Linked DNA regions of Duganella dendranthematis. Each later gene encodes a partner of the first gene's protein in a complex. Links are inferred from orthologs where the notes say so. Each region holds a gene or a part of one and is shown in the gene's direction. Other genes may lie near its edges.

Evidence for each region.
Region 2: the proteins of uvrB (region 1) and HH213_RS15815 are in contact, whole or in part, in a crystal structure (PDB 7EGT), measured with the Thermus thermophilus proteins. The link is inferred for Duganella dendranthematis from one-to-one orthologs. Residues at the interface, in WP_096411307.1 of Thermus thermophilus: Glu23, Leu25, Arg26, Asp27, Gly28, Glu29, Arg30, Phe31, Arg55, Glu326, Asp327, Phe328, Glu379, Ser382, Gln383, His398, Gly400, Arg401; in WP_096412145.1 of Thermus thermophilus: His654, Arg656, Phe657, Gln666, Asp668, Glu669, Lys680, Arg681, Leu682, Ser683, Lys685, Tyr686, Ala687.

The regions. Positions count from the first base shown.
Region 1 is NZ_CP051684.1:456,027-465,631, forward strand. What follows is about bases 2,727-5,621. They hold uvrB (excinuclease ABC subunit UvrB), read left to right. Parts: upstream 2,727-3,067; coding sequence 3,068-5,176; downstream 5,177-5,621. Other genes in these bases: HH213_RS02245 (amino acid aminotransferase), read right to left, coding at 2,727-2,989; HH213_RS02255 (alpha/beta hydrolase), read right to left, coding at 5,187-5,621. Also shown: HH213_RS02220 (DUF3334 family protein), read right to left, coding at 143-835; HH213_RS02235 (hypothetical protein), read right to left, coding at 1,300-1,548; more of HH213_RS02245, read right to left, coding at 1,793-2,726; more of HH213_RS02255, read right to left, coding at 5,622-6,128; HH213_RS02260 (SdpI family protein), read right to left, coding at 6,141-6,776; HH213_RS02265 (autorepressor SdpR family transcription factor), read right to left, coding at 6,773-7,060; HH213_RS02270 (ABC transporter ATP-binding protein), read right to left, coding at 7,136-8,221; HH213_RS02275 (GH36-type glycosyl hydrolase domain-containing protein), read right to left, coding at 8,232-9,605. UniProt on the Escherichia coli protein: The UvrABC repair system catalyzes the recognition and processing of DNA lesions. A damage recognition complex composed of 2 UvrA and 2 UvrB subunits scans DNA for abnormalities.
Region 2 is NZ_CP051684.1:3,462,944-3,472,637, forward strand. The notes cover bases 3,300-6,283. They hold HH213_RS15815 (UvrD-helicase domain-containing protein), read left to right. Parts: upstream 3,300-3,633; coding sequence 3,634-5,934; downstream 5,935-6,283. Other genes in these bases: HH213_RS30555 (M56 family metallopeptidase), read left to right, coding at 3,300-3,600; HH213_RS15820 (BPSS1780 family membrane protein), read right to left, coding at 5,931-6,283. In the rest of the region: HH213_RS15800 (Gfo/Idh/MocA family protein), read left to right, coding at 1-182; HH213_RS15805 (S-(hydroxymethyl)glutathione dehydrogenase/class III alcohol dehydrogenase), read left to right, coding at 219-1,325; more of HH213_RS30555, read left to right, coding at 1,450-3,299; more of HH213_RS15820, read right to left, coding at 6,284-6,713; HH213_RS15825 (homoserine kinase), read right to left, coding at 6,713-7,669; HH213_RS15830 (hypothetical protein), read right to left, coding at 7,697-8,104; polA (DNA polymerase I), read left to right, coding at 8,303-9,694. UniProt on the Escherichia coli protein: A helicase with DNA-dependent ATPase activity. Unwinds DNA duplexes with 3'-5' polarity. Translocates on single-stranded DNA with 3'-5' polarity. Initiates unwinding more efficiently from a nicked substrate than double-stranded DNA.

The DNA.
Region 1 (9,605 bases):
CAATAACTGAATATTCAGTGGTTTACGCGTGTCGGCTTGTCCACAGTGTGGTGCGTTCGACAAGCTTGGCGGGGAGATACGGCGGCTGCGCTGTTGCGCAAATGACGCACGGCCAGCGCAGGCTGGCCGTGGTGGGGAGGGGTTACATGCCGAGCGATTTGAGCAATTCGTCGGCTTCGTCATCGGCGGACGACACGGCCGGCGCGCTGGCCGACTTCTGGCTGTCGCGCTCCTGGTCCAGCAGCGCATCCGGATCGCTGATTTCGCTGGAGTCGAAATCGTGCAGACGGATGAACTCGGTGCGGTCGATCGCCAGTTCCAGGTAGAAGATGTTGCTCTTCTCGGTATAGAAGCTGACGCGGCGCATTTCCGGACGGTCCAGCGGGGTATCGACGCTGAGCACGATCTGCTTGTTCAGCACCAGCATTTTCGGCTGATTCTGCGTGATGTTGGTTTGCAGCTCACGGCGGATCTTGCCGGTGAAGTCGCCGACGATCTGGTTCATCAGCTCGCCGAGGATGTTGGACACTTCGTCCGACGTGTGCGAACTGGCCAGTTCCGACTTCGGCATGCCCATGTGCAGCATGTAGCGCTCGTAGATTTCCATCGCGGTATCGGCGGCAAAGTTCAGCACCACTAGGCCGGTAAAGCCGCCGTCAAACAGCACGAAACAGCCGATGTCGGGCTTCAGGCCGACCTTGGTAATCCGCTGCACCATGCCGGAATAATTCACCTTGCTTTGCGTTGCCACATTCAGCACCCGGGTGACCGAGTTGCACAGACTCGACAACAAGTCTTCCGTGCCGTAGACAATCGCTTCGTTTTCGCCGCTCATATTTCTACCTCTGTTACTTTCTTTAGATGAAAACGCATTCCACTCTGTGGCGGAAATCAGATCCAGAATACCGAGGTGCAAGATTCTCGTCTACCTGAATCGTGTGTTTTGTGAACTTTCGGTGCAAAAATGCAAAATCCGTGAACGCCACAATCCGCAAGAAAGAGTCTCTGAAATGCAAAAAGCCCAATCCGCGAAGATTGGGCTTTTCAGTGTTCTGGCTCCCCGACCTGGACTCGAACCAGGGACCTGCGGATTAACAGTCCGTCGCTCTACCAACTGAGCTATCAGGGAATTGTGCTGCTTCTAAATTGTGGCTCCCCGACCTGGACTCGAACCAGGGACCTGCGGATTAACAGTCCGTCGCTCTACCGACTGAGCTATCAGGGAATTGAGGCCCGAATTGTATCGGTCAGAAGCCGATTTGCCTAGAGCTAAAACAGGTTTTTTTAGCCCGATTTAGCTTACTGCCCCAGGCAGATGATCTTGGTGGCGTATTCCTGGGCGCCTGGCTTCTTTTTGGTGGCCCAGGCAATCGCCTCTTCCGCTTCCGCGATGGTCATCACGGTGGCTTTCTCTTTATTCTTGATAAAGGAGACGCCTTCAAACACGCCCTCTTTGCTGCGCATGACCTTGGCGAATACCGGCGGCTTCATGTCGCCGTCGCTGATTTTGTTCTGCTGCACCAGGTAACGCTGATCGTTGTTTTCCATATCAATCATTCAAATGTAAAAAGCCCAACCTCGAAAGATTGGGCTTTTAGTATTCTGGCTCCCCGACCTGGACTCGAACCAGGGACCTGCGGATTAACAGTCCGTCGCTCTACCAACTGAGCTATCAGGGAATAGAGGCAACATTTTATACTGTTTCTTTCACATCAGCAAGATGCGATTTACTGCGGTATTTCATGTTGCCATCCTTCACGTGCTGTACAACGCAGCGCGAAGAAACGAGATTTTAGAGCACTTTGGCGATGGCGTCAATAACGATGTCGATATTGCGCGAATTCAACGCCGCCACGCAAATGCGGCCGGTGTCCACGGCGTAGATCGATTCAGCGCGCAGCTGCTCCACTTGCGCCTTGCTCAGGCCCGAGTACGAGAACATGCCGATCTGGTCGCGCACGAAGGCGAAGTCGTGGCCTTTGGCAGCCAGCTTCTGCACGAACGCTTCGCGCATTTCTTTGATGCGCACGCGCATGCCGGCCAGTTCGTCTTCCCACAGCTGACGCAGTTCCGGCGTGGTCAGCACGGTGGCTACTACCTTGCCGCCGTGTACCGGAGGATTGGAATAGTTGGTGCGCACCACGCGCTTCAGTTGCGACATAAGGCGGGCCGCTTCGTCAGCCGATGCTGCCACCACGCTCAGCGCGCCCACGCGCTCGCCGTACAGCGAGAACGATTTGGAGAACGAGTTCGACACCAGCAGCGGGCCGCCGGTGGCAGCGAAGCGGCGCACCACTTCGCCATCTTCCGCGATGCCGGCGCCAAAGCCCTGGTAAGCCATGTCCAGGAAGGGCACCAGGCCGCCCGAGCTGATGGTGCCGATGACTTCGGTCCACTGGTCTGCGGTCAGGTCGGCGCCGGTCGGGTTGTGGCAGCAGGCGTGCAGCAGCACAATCGAACCGCGCGGCATGGCTTTCAGGTCGGCGATCATGCCGGCGAAATTGACGCCGTGGGTCGCCGCGTCGAAGTACGCGTAGTTATTGACCTTAAAACCGGCGCTTTCAAACAGCGCGCGGTGATTTTCCCAGCTTGGGTCGCTGATATAGACTTCGGCGTCCGGCGCAAAGCGCTTCAGGAAGTCGGCGCCGATCTTCAGGGCGCCGGTGCCGCCGATGGCTTGCACGGTGACCGCACGCTTCTCTTGAATTACAGCGCTGTCGGCGCCAAATACCAGCTCTTGCACTGCCTTGTCGTAGGCCGCCAGACCTTCGATCGGCAGGTAGGTGCGCGGCGCTGGCGTGGCGATCAGGATTTCTTCCGCTTTCTGTACGCACGATAGCAGAGGCACCTTACCGTTATCGTCATAATAAACACCAACACCCAGATTGATTTTGTTCTGGTTGATGTCGGCGTTAAACGCCTCGGTAATACCCAGGATAGGGTCGCGCGGTGCCATGTCGATGGCGCTGAACAAGCTAGGATTCGTCATGATAAGATTGGATTCGATTGGAAGCGGTTCGCAGCAGAGATGTATAGACAGCGCCCCTAAAATACCGACTTCAGGCCGCTGGCAGGCCATTATTCTAACAAAGGTCTGAGCACGATGGCTGATTTACCTGTAGCAGAATTCCCCAAGGCAACCGTGGTGACGTTCCCCGATTCGCCGTTCAAATTGCACCAGCCCTTCCCGCCCGCCGGCGACCAGCCGGTGGCGATCGACCAGCTGTGCGAAGGCATCGACGATGGCCTGTTCTTCCAGACACTGCTGGGCGTGACCGGTTCCGGCAAGACCTATACAATGGCCAACGTGATCGCCCGCAAGGGCCGTCCGGCCATCGTGTTCGCGCCGAACAAGACGCTGGCGGCGCAGCTGTACTCGGAGTTCCGCGAATTCTTCCCGGAGAACGCGGTCGAATACTTCGTCTCCTACTACGATTACTACCAGCCGGAAGCCTACGTGCCGCAGCGCGACCTGTTCATTGAAAAGGATTCGTCCATCAATGAGCATATCGAGCAGATGCGCCTGTCGTGCACCAAGTCGCTGATGGAGCGGCGCGACGTGGTGATCGTGGCGACCGTGTCGGCCATCTACGGTATCGGTAATCCAAACGAATACCACCAGATGATTTTGACGCTGCGCCAGAAGGATCGCGTCTCGCAGCGCGACATCATCGCGCGCCTGATCCAGATGCAGTACACGCGCAATGAAGTGGACTTCGGGCGCGGCACCTTCCGCGTACGCGGCGATACGCTCGACATCTTCCCGGCCGAGAATGCGGACCTCGCGGTGCGCCTCGACCTGTTCGACGACGAACTGGAATCGATCCAGCTGTTCGATCCGCTGACCGGCCGCGTCAAGCAGAAGATTCCGCGCTTCACCGTGTATCCCGGCTCGCACTACGTGACGCCGCGCTCCACCGTGCTGCGCGCGATCGAGACCATCAAGCTGGAACTGCGCGACCGGCTGGAGTTCTTCCGCAAGGAGAACAAGCTGATTGAGGAACAGCGCCTGGAACAGCGCACCCGCTTCGACCTGGAGATGATGGCGGAAATTGGCTTCACCAAGGGCATCGAGAACTACTCGCGTCACCTCAGCGGCGCCATGCCGGGCGAACCGCCGCCAACGCTGGTGGACTATCTGCCGAAAGACGCGCTGATGTTCATGGACGAGTCGCACGTGCTGGTGGGCCAGTTGAGCGCAATGTACAACGGCGACCGTTCGCGCAAGACCAACCTGGTCGACTACGGCTTCCGCCTGCCGTCGGCGCTGGACAACCGTCCGCTGAAATTCGAGGAATTCGAAGGCAAGATGCGGCAGACCATCTTTGTCTCCGCCACGCCGGCCGAATACGAAAAGTCCCATGCCGACCAGGTGGTAGAGCAAGTGGTGCGGCCGACTGGCCTGGTAGACCCGCTGGTGATCGTACGCCCTGCCCTGTCGCAGGTGGACGATCTGATGTCCGAGATCACAGACCGCGTCGCCAAGAACGAGCGCGTGCTGGTGACCACGCTGACCAAGCGCATGTCCGAACAGCTGACCGAGTACCTGAGCGACCATGGCATCAAGGTGCGCTACCTGCACAGCGATATCGAAACCGTGGAGCGCGTCGAGTTACTGCGCGACCTGCGCATCGGCACCTTTGATGTGCTGGTCGGGATTAACTTGCTGCGCGAGGGTCTGGACTTGCCGGAGGTGTCGTTGGTGGCGATTCTGGACGCGGACAAGGAAGGCTTCCTGCGTTCCGATCGCTCGCTGATCCAGACCATCGGCCGCGCGGCGCGTAACCTGAACGGCGTCGCTATTCTGTACGCTGACCGCATGACCGATTCGATGGAGCGCGCCATCGGCGAGACCGAACGCCGGCGCGCCAAGCAGATCGCCTTCAATGAAGCCAACGGCATCGTGCCGCGCGGCGTGAAGAAGATCATCAAGGACATGATTGATGGTGTCTACAACGAGAAGGACGCGAAGGAAACGCTGGAGGTGGCGCAGGAAGCGGCCAAGTACGAATCGATGAGCGAGAAGCAGATCAGCAAGGAGATCAAGCGGCTGGAGAAAGCCATGCTGGATCACGCGAAGAATCTGGAATTCGAAAAGGCCGCGCAAGTGCGCGACCAGCTGCACCTCCTCAAGCAGCAACTGTTCGGCGCACCAGGCGCCGACAATATCGCCTGATACCCCGTGCTTACGGCGCCTTGACGAAGCTGCTCAAGGCGTCGATCAGTTGCGGCGCCACCGGCAGCGTCGGCGTAGCGTAAGAATTCATTTGCTGGGCCTCGTCATCCGGCACCAGTTTCAGGATGTGGTTCATGCCGTCGACGGTCACCAGCCGGGCCTTCGGCGCAGCTTCCGCCAGCGCCTTGGCGTCGTCCGCCTTAACCTGCATGTCGGTGCTGCCTTGCAGGATCAGTACCGGCATTTTTAACGCGGCGATGGCTTTGCGCGGGTCGTGCTGTAGCGCGGAGATCAGATAGGGCTGCACGTCCGGGTTATACACCGACATCAGTGGCGGCGGCACATTACTGGTGGTTTTTCCGGCCTTGAGCTCATCCAGAATGCGGTCGCTTTCAGCCTGCATTGGCGGCGGCAATTGCTCCTTCATCTGTTCGCGCAGCAGTTCTTCGACCGAACGGCCGGTGCCCGCGATCAGTACGCAGGCATCGGCCCCGCCCTGCTCGCAAGCTTCGGACGCGATCAATGCGCCTTCGCCATGACCGGCCATCACCACGCGCGAAAAGCGCGCATCGCTGCGCAACTTTTTCAGCCACGCCGTAGCGTCGCCGATGCAGTCATCCAGGCGCAGATCCTCTTCCTTCCACACTGGCAGCGCGCTGGCGGCGACGCCGCGCTTGTCGTAGCGGATCGAGGCGATGCCTTTCTTTGCCAACGCTTCGGCCAGCAAGCGCAAGGCATCGTTGGCGCCGAACTGCGTGGTGCTGTTGCCATCGCGGTCGGTGGGGCCGGCGTCGGCGTGCAGCACCACCACCGGGACTTTGCCGCTCACGCCATCCGGTGTCAGCTCGGTGCCATAGACGGCGCCGCCGCCCACTTCCACCGATACCGGCCGTTGCGCAGCCATCGCCGATACCGACACCATCAACAACGGCAACATGAATTTGAAACGCATACTTTTCTCCAATTACTGAGGAAGACGTTTATACAGCAGCAGCGAATAAGCTGCCGCCAGCGGCGCCCATGCACTCATCAGCACCAACAGCACCCAGTACGGGGCGGCCAGCCACACGGCCAGCAGGCCAAGCAAGCCGCTGGCCACCATCAGCCGCGCCGCCAGTCGATGGGTGGCGTACCACACCGCTTCGCTGGCCAGCGTCCACGGCGTGCGGATGCCGATGAAGAAGTTGCGGCGTACCTTACCCATTGAGTTGCCGATCAAAACCTGCGCCAGCAAGATCAGGGCAAGCAGTACGCGTACCGTCGGCAGCTGCACACCCAGCGCGCCGCATAGCATGATAATCTCGATGCCGCCAAATAGCGCCACCACCGCCGCCATGATATAGCTATAGGTCTCCGGGAAGCTTTTCACTTCAAATTTTTCGGGCGACAGCCACGGTATCGCCATCGCAAACAGCAGCATGCCGGTCATGGTGCCCGGACCGGCCAGCCACAGTTGCCAGCGTCCGCCGTAGCCATTGACCTTGCCGGCCGCGTTCCAGTGCACCGGAATGATTTCGGGCAGCGACGAATAGTAATACGCGGTGACGGCCGCCATGGCCAGGATCATCAAGAAGCACAGCATGATTGCGCGTGGCTTCATTTTTTTCTCCCCTTGGTATCGGCGCCGGCCAGGTCCATCATCCAGGACAGCACGTCTTGCAGCACGGTCGTATTGAGTCCATACCAGATGGTCTGCCCTTCGCGCCGACGCGTGATCAGGTCCGCTTCCGCCAGCACCGAGAAATGGTGCGACATGGTCGGCTTGCTAATGTCGAACTGCTGCGCCAGATCGCCGGCCGTCATCTCGCCGTTGCGCAGCAGGCGCAGGATCTCGCGCCGGGCGGGATCGGCAATGGCTTTGAAGGCGCTGTTGGAAGCATTCATTAGGCATACATCTAATTAGACAGTTATCTAAATATAGGCCGTTTTAAAAGCCGGGTCAAGTCCCGGCCTGCGCAATCAAGGCAGCGCAACGCCTTCCTGATCGAACACATGCCAGCGCTCCGGTGCTACCCGCACCCGCGCCATCTGGCCATTCTTCCACAGCGCCTCGGCATCGACGCGGGCGATGAACTGCGTGGTGCCACCGTCCGGCGTCAGATAGACGTAGCTGGCGTCGCCCAGCAACTCGGCCGCCTGCACCACCACATGGATGCCGTCGCTGTCGCTGGCCGGCTCCAACGCCATGTGTTCGGCCCGGACGCCGAGCGTTACGCCGGCGCCGGTCGCCACTCCGGCGCGCGCCGCCACCACCACCAAGGCGCCGCCGGCCACGCGCACCATCATCCGCCCTTGATTCATCTCTTCAACCCCGCCGCTGATCAGGTTCATCGCCGGCGATCCGAGAAAACCGGCCACAAACAGATTGGCCGGCTTCTGGTACAACTCCAGCGGCGCGCCGACCTGCTCCACCACACCGCCACGCAGAACCACAATGCGGTCGGCCAACGTCATCGCCTCCACCTGATCGTGGGTCACGTAAATCATCGTGCTACGCAGCGTGCGGTGCAGGTTCTTTAACTCGATGCGCATCTGCACCCGCAACGCCGCATCCAGATTGGATAGCGGCTCATCGAACAGGAACACCTCCGGCTGGCGCACAATCGCGCGGCCTATCGCCACGCGCTGCCGCTGGCCGCCGGACAGCTCTTTCGGCTTGCGCAGCAATAGCGGCTCGATGCGCAGGATGGCTGCCGCCTGCATCACTTTTTCGCGAATGGCCTCCGGCGTCAAACCCGCCAGCTTGAGCGCAAAGCCCATATTGTCGTACACCGTCATGTGCGGATATAGCGCATAACTCTGGAACACCATGGCAATGCCGCGCTGCGCCGGCGGCACGTGCGTCATGTCCTTCCCGCCAATCCGCACCGCGCCTTCGTCGACAGTCTCCAATCCGCAGATCGTGCGCAGCAGCGTCGACTTGCCGCAGCCCGACGGTCCGACGAACACCACGAACTCGCCATCGGCGATGCTCAGATCAATGCCGCGCAAAATCGGTTGCTGGCCGAAACCCTTGCGGACACCTTGAATCTCCAGTCCTGCCATGCGCTTCCCCTTAACCCAACAGCACTTCGATACGATGCAAGCCGTCGCCCTGCGACAACGGAATGCGCGCCGCGCCGGCTTGCGGCGCCAGCGACACGCCGTCCAGCGTAACGCCCACTACCTGACCCGCGCAGCCCTGCGGATTGTGCACCACGATCTGATAGCTGGCGCCATCCGGCGCGGCGTATTGGATGCTGAACTCCGGCCAGTCATCCGGCACGCGCGGCGACAATACGATGTGTGTGCCAGCCTCGATGCTGAAGCCCAGCACCGACTCCAGCCCGACGCGGAACATCCAGCCGGACGATCCGGTGTACCACGTCCAGCCGCCGCGTCCCACATGCGGCGCCTCGCCATAGACGTCTGCCGCAATCACATACGGCTCGACCTGATACACCGCGACAGCGGCCGGATCGAGCGCGTGACTGACAGGGCTGATCATTTCCAGCAGCCGCGCGGCGCGGTCGCGGCGGCCCGCTTCGGCCATGGCGCGCACCGCCCAGCAGGCGGCATGCGTGTACTGGCCGCCGTTCTCGCGCACGCCGGCCACGTAGCCTTTGATGTAGCCGGGATCATTGGGCGTGTTGACGAAGGCAGGCGTCAGCAGCCGGATCAGGCCATCGTGTTCGGAGATCAGCCGCTGTTCCATCGCATCCAGCGCCTGGCTGGCGCGCTGCGCCGGCGCTGCGCCGGAGATCACCGCCCAGGCCTGAGCCAGCGCGTCGATCTGGCATTCGTCGCTGTCCTTCGAGCCGATGACGGCGCCGTTGTCGTAGAAGGCGCGGCGATACCAGTCGCCGTCCCAGCCATCGGCATTCAGCGCGTAGTCCAGATGATCGTGGTAGGCGCGGTAGATGGTCACGCGTGCGTGGTCGCCGCGCTGTTCGCAGATCGGCAGGAAATCCTTGATGATGCGCGACAGGAAAAAGCCCATCCACACGCTCTCGCCCCGCCCTTCGCGGCCGACGCGGTTCATGCCGTCATTCCAGTCGCCGGTGCCCATCAACGGCAGGCCGTGCGCGCCCTGCGTCAGCGAGCGGTCCAGTGCGCGGCAGCAGTGTTCATAGATATCGGCGCTTTCGCCTGACAGTTCGGGCTTCAGGTAAACTTCGTCCTCGCCATCCTCCAGGTGCCGCGCGGTCAGGAACGGCTCCACTTCATCCAGCACGCTGCGGTCGCCGGTGGTGTGGACATAGAAAGCGGTGATGTAGGGCAGCCATAACAGATCGTCCGAGAAGCGCGTGCGCAGCCCCTGCTCCATCGGCGCGGTGTGCCACCAGTGCAGCACATCGCCTTCCACGAACTGATGGGCGGCGTGGATGCGGATCTGCTGGCGCGTCAGGTCGGGACGGGCATAAATCATGGCGCTGGAATCCTGCAACTG
Region 2 (9,694 bases), 3.0 Mb from region 1 along the record:
GCCTGTGGATCAACGGCGAAGAGCAGACGCTGGCCAAGGAAGCCGAATATCCGTCGCTGTACCAGCGCTTCGCTGAACTCATCCGCGCCGGCAAGTCCGACGTGGACGTGGCGCCGCTGCGTCACGTGGCCGACGCGTTCATGCTGGGCCAGCGTAAAGTGGTGGACGCTTTCCACGACTGATTTGTTATCATGATGTTCCAACGCGAAAGGAACATCATGAAAACCAAAGCAGCCGTTGCCTGGCAAGCGGGCAAGCCCCTGACGATTGAAGAAGTCGAACTGGGCGGCCCGCGCGAAGGCGAAGTGCTGGTGGAAATCAAGGCCACCGGCATCTGCCACACCGATTACTACACCCTGTCCGGCGCCGATCCGGAAGGGATTTTTCCCGCCATCCTGGGCCATGAAGGCGCCGGCATTGTGGTGGACGTCGGTCCGGGCGTCAAATCGCTGAAAAAAGATGACCACGTCATTCCGCTGTACACGCCGGAATGCCGCCAGTGCAAATTCTGCCTGTCGCAAAAGACCAACCTGTGCCAGTCGATCCGCTCCACGCAAGGCCGCGGCCTGATGCCGGACGCCACCAGCCGCTTCTCCATCGACGGCAAGCCGATCTATCACTACATGGGCACGTCGACCTTCTCCAACTACATCGTGGTGCCGGAAATCGCGCTGGCCAAGATCCGCGAAGACGCGCCGTTCGATAAAGTCTGCTACATCGGTTGCGGCGTCACCACCGGCGTCGGCGCCGTGCTGTTCACCGCCAAGGTGGAAGCGGGCGCGAATGTGGTGGTGTTCGGTCTCGGCGGCATCGGCCTGAACGTGATCCAGGCCGCCAAGATGGTTGGCGCGGACAAAATCATCGGCGTCGATATCAATCCGGCGCGCCAGGAAATGGCGCGCAAGTTCGGCATGACCCACTTCATCAACCCGAACGAAGTGGAAAACGTGGTCGACCACATCATTCAGCTCACCGACGGCGGCGCCGACTACAGCTTTGAGTGCGTCGGCAATACGACCTTGATGCGCCAGGCGCTGGAGTGCTGCCACAAAGGTTGGGGCAAGTCGATCATCATCGGCGTGGCGGCGGCCGGCCAGGAAATCTCTACCCGTCCGTTCCAGCTGGTGACCGGCCGTGAGTGGAAGGGCTCGGCCTTCGGCGGCGCCCGTGGCCGCACCGATGTGCCGAAGATCGTCGACTGGTATATGGAAGGCAAACTCAATATCGACGACCTGATCACCCATCGCCTGAAGCTGGAAGACATCAACCAGGGCTTCGACCTGATGAAGAGCGGCGAGTCGATCCGCTCGGTGGTGCTCTACTAAAAGCTGTGCCCCGATGGATGTAGAAAAAAAGTTCTAGACTTCGCAATCTAGATAATTTATTCTACATCCATCGACTCGGAGGGCGGCATGGATCTCAATCTCAATTTCTCGGCGGGCAGCGGCGATGAATAGCCTGCTGCCAGCTATCGTGTCCGCCGTGGGCTGGGCACTGCTGCATTTTATCTGGCAGGGGCTACTGATCGGCTGGGCCGTCACGCTGGCCATGCACCTGCTGCGCAAGGCGCGTCCGCAGACGCGTTACGCCGTGGCCTGCGGCGGCATGTTGTTGTGTGCCGCGCTGCCGCTGTCGAGCATCATTCTCCAACTGAGCGACCTGCAGGCCAGCGGCGGTTTTGGCGCGGCGCAGACCGTGGCCGTGTCCGGCGCGACCGATAGCGCCGGCGCCCTGATCAGCGATAGCGCGCTGGACAGTCTGAAAGACCTGTTACGCCGGCAACTGCCGTGGGTGGTCGGCTTGTGGCTGGCGGGCGCGGCCTTGATGGCGCTGCGCCTTGCTATCGGACTCAAGTGGGTGGCGGACCGCACGCGTCCGGGTGAATACACCACCGATCCTTACTGGCAGCGCCGCTTGTCCGAGCTGGCGCGCCGTTTCGACATCGATTTTCACGTACGACTGGGCGTCGCCGACAAGCTGGACAGCCCGATCACGGCCGGCTGCTGGAAGCCGATCGTGCTGGTGCCGACCGCGCTGATCACCGGCATGCCGGCCGATCTGCTGGAAGCGCTGCTGGCGCACGAGCTGGCGCACATCAAGCGGCACGATTACCTGGTCAACCTCATACAAAGCACGATTGAGATCGGGCTGTTCTATCACCCTAGTGTTTGGGCACTATCGCGCAGGATACGGATCGAGCGGGAACAAATCGCCGACGACCTGGCCGTGGGTATGCTCGGCCAGCCGCAAAGGCTGGCGCAAGCCTTGTCGCAACTGGATCGCTTTCAGTTCGACACCACCCAATTAGCCCATGCGGCTCACGGAGGAAATCTCATGTCTCGTATCAAACGCCTGCTGCGTCCCGATGTTGAACCGGTCAGCTGGAAAATCGCCATGCCGCTGGCTGGCCTGCTGGCGGCCGGCGCCATGTTCTATGCCCACGCCGCCCCACCTCCGCCGGCAGCGCCAGCACCATCAGCCGCGCCGATGGAAGCGGAATCGCCTGCCACGCCTGCCGTGGCGGCTATCGCGGATGTGCCGGATGCGCCTGACGCACCTGATGCACCCGAGCTAGTGGCGCAAGTTTCTCCGGTCGCCCCGGTTGCAGCGGTGGCGCCAGTGGCGGCAGTAGAGTCGGTGACCGAAGAAATCGCACCAGCCGCCCCGGCTGCTCCCGCCGCACCAGCTGCGCCAGCCGCACCAGCCGCCCCAGCCGCCCCGGCGGCTCCGGCCGCTCCCGCCGCTCCGGCCGCCCCATCGCCATTGCTGGGCGTGATTGGCGCCAAGGTCAGCCTGGCGGGAGACACAGGCGTGCTGCGGATCAAGAGCGATGAGGTGCGTTCACGGCCTCCGAAGGGAGAGCGTAGCGCCTACGCAATCGTGCATGCCGGCAGCGACAGCATGACCGTGGCGGCCAGCACTGCGGAAATTCGCAAAGTGGCGCAGTTGCGGGCCACGATGAAAAGCGATTTCCTCTGGTTCCGTGATGGCGACAAAACCTATGTGCTCAAAGATCCCGCCATGCTGGCCCGTCTGGACGAAGTCTGGATGCCGGTTAACCGCATCGGCAGCCAGTTGGAGGAGCAGGGCAAGAAAATGGATGCGCAAGGGAAGATCATGAGCGCGATTGGCGAGCAAATCGGCGCTATGGGCGCTGAGATCGGCAAGCAGGCTGTGCGCAACGCGGATGGTGAGCGGCGCGAAATCGAGCGGCTGGCGCGCGCCCAGGAAAAAATTTCCCGCCGCGTTGAGGACGCCGCGCGCGATATGGCCTACGACCGCACCCCGGAAAAGCTACGTGCGTTGCAAGCGCAGCAAGCGCTCCTGCAGGCGCAACTGGCGCCGCTGCAAAAGCAGATGGCCGAGCGCCAGAGCGAACTGAACGCAAAAATGAGCAAGCTGCATGAACAGGAAGGGCCGATGAAAGCGCTGCATGACCAAATGACCGCCGCCAGCCGTCCGATGGGTGAACTGAGTGCGCGTATGGGTGAGCTCAGCGCCAAGCATGCCGACGCGGTGCGCGAAGCCGAACGCGCGATGCAAGCGCTGATGCAGGAATCCCTGCAAAACGGCAAAGCCGTTCCCGCACCATCCGCTTGAACTGCGAATTTTGCATCCCGGTATAATCACGGGATGCAAAATCTTCTCCACAACCTTAACGAGGAACAGCTCGCCGCTGTCACCTTGCCCGCGCAGAGCGCCCTGATCCTGGCGGGCGCCGGTTCCGGTAAAACCCGTGTCCTGACCACCCGTATCGCCTGGCTGGTCCAGACCGGTCAAGTGTCGCCCTCCGGTATCCTGGCCGTGACCTTTACCAATAAGGCCGCCAAGGAGATGCTGACCCGTCTGTCCGCCATGTTGCCGATTAATACGCGCGGCATGTGGATCGGCACCTTCCATGGCCTGTGCAACCGCCTGCTACGCACCCACCATCGCGACGCCGCCTTGCCGCAGACCTTCCAGATCCTCGATTCGCAGGATCAGCTGTCGGCCATCAAGCGCCTGTTGAAGGCCAATAACGTCGATGACGAGAAGTTTCCGCCGAAGGAGATCATGTACTTCATCAACGGCGCCAAGGACCAGGGCCTGCGCGCCGACAAGATCGATCCCTACAACGCCGACGAGCGCAAGAAGGTCGAGCTGTACCAGCTGTACGACGATCAATGCCAGCGCGAAGGCGTGGTCGATTTCGCCGAACTGTTGCTGCGCACCTATGAACTGCTGCTGCGCAACCAGCCGTTGCGCGAACATTATCAGCAGCGCTTCCAGCACATTCTGGTCGATGAGTTTCAGGATACCAATGATCTGCAGTACAAGTGGTTGAAGCTGCTGGCGGGTCACGGCACCCAGCGTGGCGGCGTGGTGTTTGCCGTCGGCGACGATGACCAGTCGATTTATGCGTTCCGTGGCGCCAACGTCGGCAATATGAGCGCGTTCGAGCGCGAGTTCAACGTCAAGAATTTGATCAAGCTGGAGCAGAATTACCGCTCGCACGGCCACATTCTGGACGCGGCCAACATCCTGATCGCCAATAACAGCAAGCGCCTGGGCAAGAATCTGCGCACCGACGCCGGCCACGGCGAGCAGGTGCGCGTCTACGAAGCCAATTCAGACCTGTCCGAAGCATCGTGGATTATCGAAGAAACCAAGAACCTGATCCATGACGGCGCATCGCGTAGCGAGATCGCCGTGCTGTACCGCTCCAATGCGCAGTCGCGCGTGATCGAGCATGCGCTGTTCTCGGCCGGCATTCCGTACCATGTGTACGGCGGCCTGCGTTACTTCCAACGCGCCGAGGTCAAGCACGCCATCGCGTATCTGCAATTGATGGACAACCCGCACAACGATTCGGCCTTCTTGCGCGTGGTGAATTTCCCCACGCGCGGGATCGGCGCCCGCACGCTGGAGACGCTGCAGGCCGCTGCCGAGCAGTACCGCATCTCGCTGTACGCCGCCGTGCCGTACATCACCGGCAAGGCGGGCACGTCGCTGTCAGGCTTCGTCAAACTGATCGAAGGCGTGCGCTTTGAAACGCAGCAGATGGCCTTGCCGGAACTGGTGCGCATCGTACTGGAACAATCCACGCTGCTTACTCACTACGCCACCGAAAAAGAAGGCGCCGACCGCATCGAAAACTTGGAGCAGATGGTCAGCGCCGCCACCCAGTTCCTGTCGGAAGAGGGCTACGGCCAGGGCTCGCCGGCGCATCTGGGCCCGCAGTCGCAGGCGCAGGCTGGCGACGCCATCATCAACCAGGATGGTATCGAGATCCTGGATGCGGATGCGCCGCTGTCGACCGTAATGTCGCCGCTGTCGGCCTTCCTGTCGCACGCCTCGCTGGAGGCCGGCGACAACCAGGCCGCCGCTAGCCAGGAAGCGGTGCAGATGATGACGGTGCACTCGGCCAAGGGGCTGGAGTTCAACAATGTCTTCATCACCGGTCTGGAAGAGGGCTTGTTCCCGCACGAGAGCAGTTCGCGCGAGCACGACGGCGTGGAAGAGGAACGCCGCCTGATGTACGTGGCGATCACGCGCGCGCGCGAGCGTCTGTACCTGAGCTTCGCGCAGACCCGCATGTTGCACGGCCAGACCCGCTACAACATGAAGTCGCGCTTCTTTGAAGAGTTGCCGGAAGAGTCGCTGAAGTGGCTGACGCCGAAGGTGCAGCCGAACTGGTTCGGCGCCAAGAAGTCGGCCTGGGACGAAGCGCCGTTGGTGGGTTCGGACAAGGCGCTGGCGCAGCAAATTTCCAGCAAGGCGCTGGCGGCCAGCACCGGCTGGCGGCTGGGCCAATCGGTGGCCCACGCCAAGTTCGGCGAGGGCGTGATCGTGAATATCGAAGGCAGCGGCAATAACGCCCGCGCTCAGATCAACTTCGGCAGCGCCGGCATGAAAGTGCTGGACCTGAGCATCGCCAAGCTGGAGAAAATCTAGAGCGGCTTGTTCAGGTCGATCACCTCCGGCAGCGCCGGAGGCGTGCCGAATATCTGCTTGTAGGCGGCATACAGCATGCAATGCACCAGCACCAGCGAGATCAGGAACAGCGTGAAGATGGCGGCCACGGTCAGGCTCGATATGCCCAGCACCAGCACCACCAGCTGCACGCCGACGAAGTACATCAGGTGCAGCGCGATCACGGCGACCACGAACGCCTTGATGCCACGCAGCACGCCGACCACGCTGAAGAACAACGCCTTGGTCAGTGCCATCTTCTGCCAGAAAACCAGCGGCGCCGTCAACGACATCAGCAGCCAGCCGATGATGTAGATGGCCGATCCGGCCAGCATGCCGCTGAACAGACCTTCCACATCGTCCGGCTTGATCGCGCCCTTGGCCTGCGCTTCGCGCAAGGCGTTGATGGCGTCGCCGGACAGGCTGTAGATCGCCACCATCGCCAATACCATCAGCACGCAGTTGATGCCGCCGAGCAGCAACAGCTGCTTGCGCATCGGCGACTGCACGCCCACCAGCAGCAGGTGCGGCATGGCGCGCCGGCCCTGGTCGACCTCGGCGCAGCCCTGCAGCAGGGCGATGCTGAACAGCGGCATCATCACGCACCAGACGATCTGCCCCAACACTGGCAGCAGCAGGATGAAGAACGACGAGAACATGCAGATGAACAGCAGCGCCATCAGTCCACCGGGCTGTTGGCGGAACAGGTGCAGGCCCTGTTTGACCCATTGCCAGCCTGCGCGTGCGGGAAGTTTTTCCATCAGAACAGTCCTGGCGCCGGGGTGGCGATGCGTTCGCGCAGGATGCGCTCAAAGTGACCGGGATCGTGCGGCGTCAGCATTTCGGCTTCGCGCGGACGGTAGAAATCATACAGGCGCGACAGCCAGAAGCGCAGCGCGCCGGCCCGCAGCATCGGCTGCCAGGCGGTGTGCTCGGCGGCGGTGAACGGCCGCACGGCGTGGTAAGCGTCCAGCAGGGCGCGCACGCGTGCGGTGTCCAGCACGCCAGTGTCGAGGTCGATGCACCAGTCATTGACGGTGACGGCGACGTCGAACAGCCAGGTGTCGCAGCCGGCGAAGTAGAAATCGAAGAAGCCGGTCAGGCGCTCGCCGTCAAACATCACGTTGTTGCGGAACAGGTCGGCGTGGACCGGGCCGGTTTGCAGCTGCTTGTAGATGTCGCAGGCGGCGAAAGCGTCCTGGAAGTGCACTTCGGCCCGCAGCAGGTGCGCTTGCTGGTCGGGGATGAAGGGCAGCACTTCCGGTGTGGTGGCGTGCCACCAGGCCAGACCGCGCAGGTTGGGCTGCTGCAAGGCGTAATCCTGGCCGGCCAGATGCATTTTGGCCAGCATGGCGCCGACGGCGGCGCAATGCACCGGCTGCGGGTCCATTTGCGAACGGCCCTCCAGCTTGCTGACGATGGAAGCCGGCTTGCCGTGCAGGGCGACGATCAACTCGCCTTTGTCATTGGCTACCGGGGCCGGCACCAGCACGCCGCGCTCGGCCAGGTGGCGCATCAGGTTGAGGTAGAACGGCAGTTGTTCAAACGACAGGTTTTCGAAGATGGTGAGTACATACTCACCGTGCTCTGTCGTCAGGAAGAAATTGCTGTTTTCAATGCCGGAACTGATGCCTTTGAGCTCAAGCGCTTTGCCGAGCGGAAATTGGGTGATCCACTGGGCGACATCGTCCAGCGCTACCGGGGTAAAGACTGCCATGTGAAAAGTATGTAGTTCCGTGGTGGTTTATTTGGCCGGAGGCGGTTGTGGCGGTGGATTGTTGTCCGACGCGGCGTCGTCTTCCGGTGCTTTCTTTTTCTTGCCGAGGTCGAATTCGAACAGCGTCCATTGCGCGCCGCGCGGGGCGCCGCTCATGGCGTCGCCCGGCACGGAGGTGCCGACCGGGTGGTTGGGACGCAGGATATAAGTGCTGGGACCGCTTTTGACGGTGGCTTCGACCACATTGCCGCTGTTATCGCGGCGTTCGGTAATCTTGGTTTCCGCCGGCTTGGCGCTGATGGTGACCGGATCTTCGGTCACTTCTTCCAGTTTTTCCATTTTTGGCGGCGCCTGGCTCGGCGTCGACTGCGCAAATGCCGTGTGGGCGCTGAGCGTCAGCAGCAGGGCAGGCCAGAGGAGGGAAGTGCGCTTCATGATGGGTCGCCTTTAGCAGAGAGATGGCTGCGGAATTTTTATGTATGATCCATTGTAACAAACAGACACCCATCGCTGTGCTTTCCCTTCGGGGGAGGCGGGGTAATTGCCAATTTTTAAACTTTGCTGCGCTGCCGGACGCCGGTCAAAACCTGCGATAATGTTGCATTCACGCCCAAGCATCCTCACTTAGTACCTATGCAAAATACCCTGTTGTTAGTAGACGGCTCCAGCTATCTTTATCGCGCTTTCCATGCGCTGCCCGACCTGCGCAGCGCCGACGGCCACCCGACCGGCGCCATGCACGGCATGGTCAATATGCTGCGCCGCCTGCGCGCGGACTATCCGGCCGCCTACATCGCCTGCGTATTCGACGCCAAGGGCAAGACTTTCCGCGACGATATGTATCCGGAATACAAGGCCACGCGCGCCTCGATGCCGGACGACCTGCGCCTGCAGATCGAGCCGATCCACGAGGCGGTCAAGGCCATGGGCTGGCCGATCCTGATGGTCGAGGGCGTGGAGGCCGACGACGTCATCGGCACGCTGTCGTACGAGGCGGCCAAGGCGGGCATGAACGTGGTGGTGTCCACCGGCGACAAGGATCTGGCGCAGCTGGTCAACGACAAGGTCATGCTGATCAACACCATGACCAACGAGAAGATGGACGAGGCTGGCGTGCTGGCCAAGTTCGGCGTGCCGCCGAACCGCATCATCGATTACCTGACCCTGATCGGCGACACCGTCGACAACGTGCCGGGCGTGAGCAAGTGCGGGCCGAAGACGGCGCTGAAATGGCTGAGCGCCTACGATTCGCTGGATGGCGTGATCGCCAACGCCGACAAGATCACCGGCGCCGTCGGCCAGAACCTGCGCGATGCGCTGGCATGGCTGCCGAAGGGCCGCGAACTGATTACCGTCAAGCTGGACTGCGACCTGACCGGCCACATGGTGTCGATCAGTGAATCGCTGGTCGCGCGCGAGGAAGACAAGGAATCGCTGCTGGCCTTCTTCGGCAAATACGGCTTCAAGACGCTGCTGCGCGAACTGGGCGTGGCGGCCAGCACGCCGGCCGGCGCGCCGGCCTCGACCGTGAAAGTGTCGCTGGACGCGCCGGTCGGCGGCGCAGCCTCCATGAATGGCGACCTGTTCGCCGAACCGGTCATCGCCACTTACGAAACGGTCAGCACCGACGCGCAGCTTGACCAGTGGATCGCCCGCATCCATGCCGCCGACCTGACCGCGGTCGATACCGAAACCACTTCGCTGGAACCGATGACGGCGCAGCTGGTCGGCATTTCGCTGTCGGTCAAGCCGGGCGAGGCCTGCTACATCCCGGTGGCGCACGCCTACCAGGGCGTGCCGGCGCAACTGGAGCGCGAGCATGTGCTGGCCAAGCTCAAGCCGTGGCTGGAAGACGCCAGCAAGCTCAAGGTCGGCCAGAACCTCAAGTACGACAGTCACATCTTCGCCAACCATGGCGTGTCGCTGCAAGGCATCCATCACGATACGCTGCTGGAATCGTATGTGTTTGAATCGCACCGCACGCACGACATGGACAGCCTGGCGCTGCGCCACCTTAACCACACC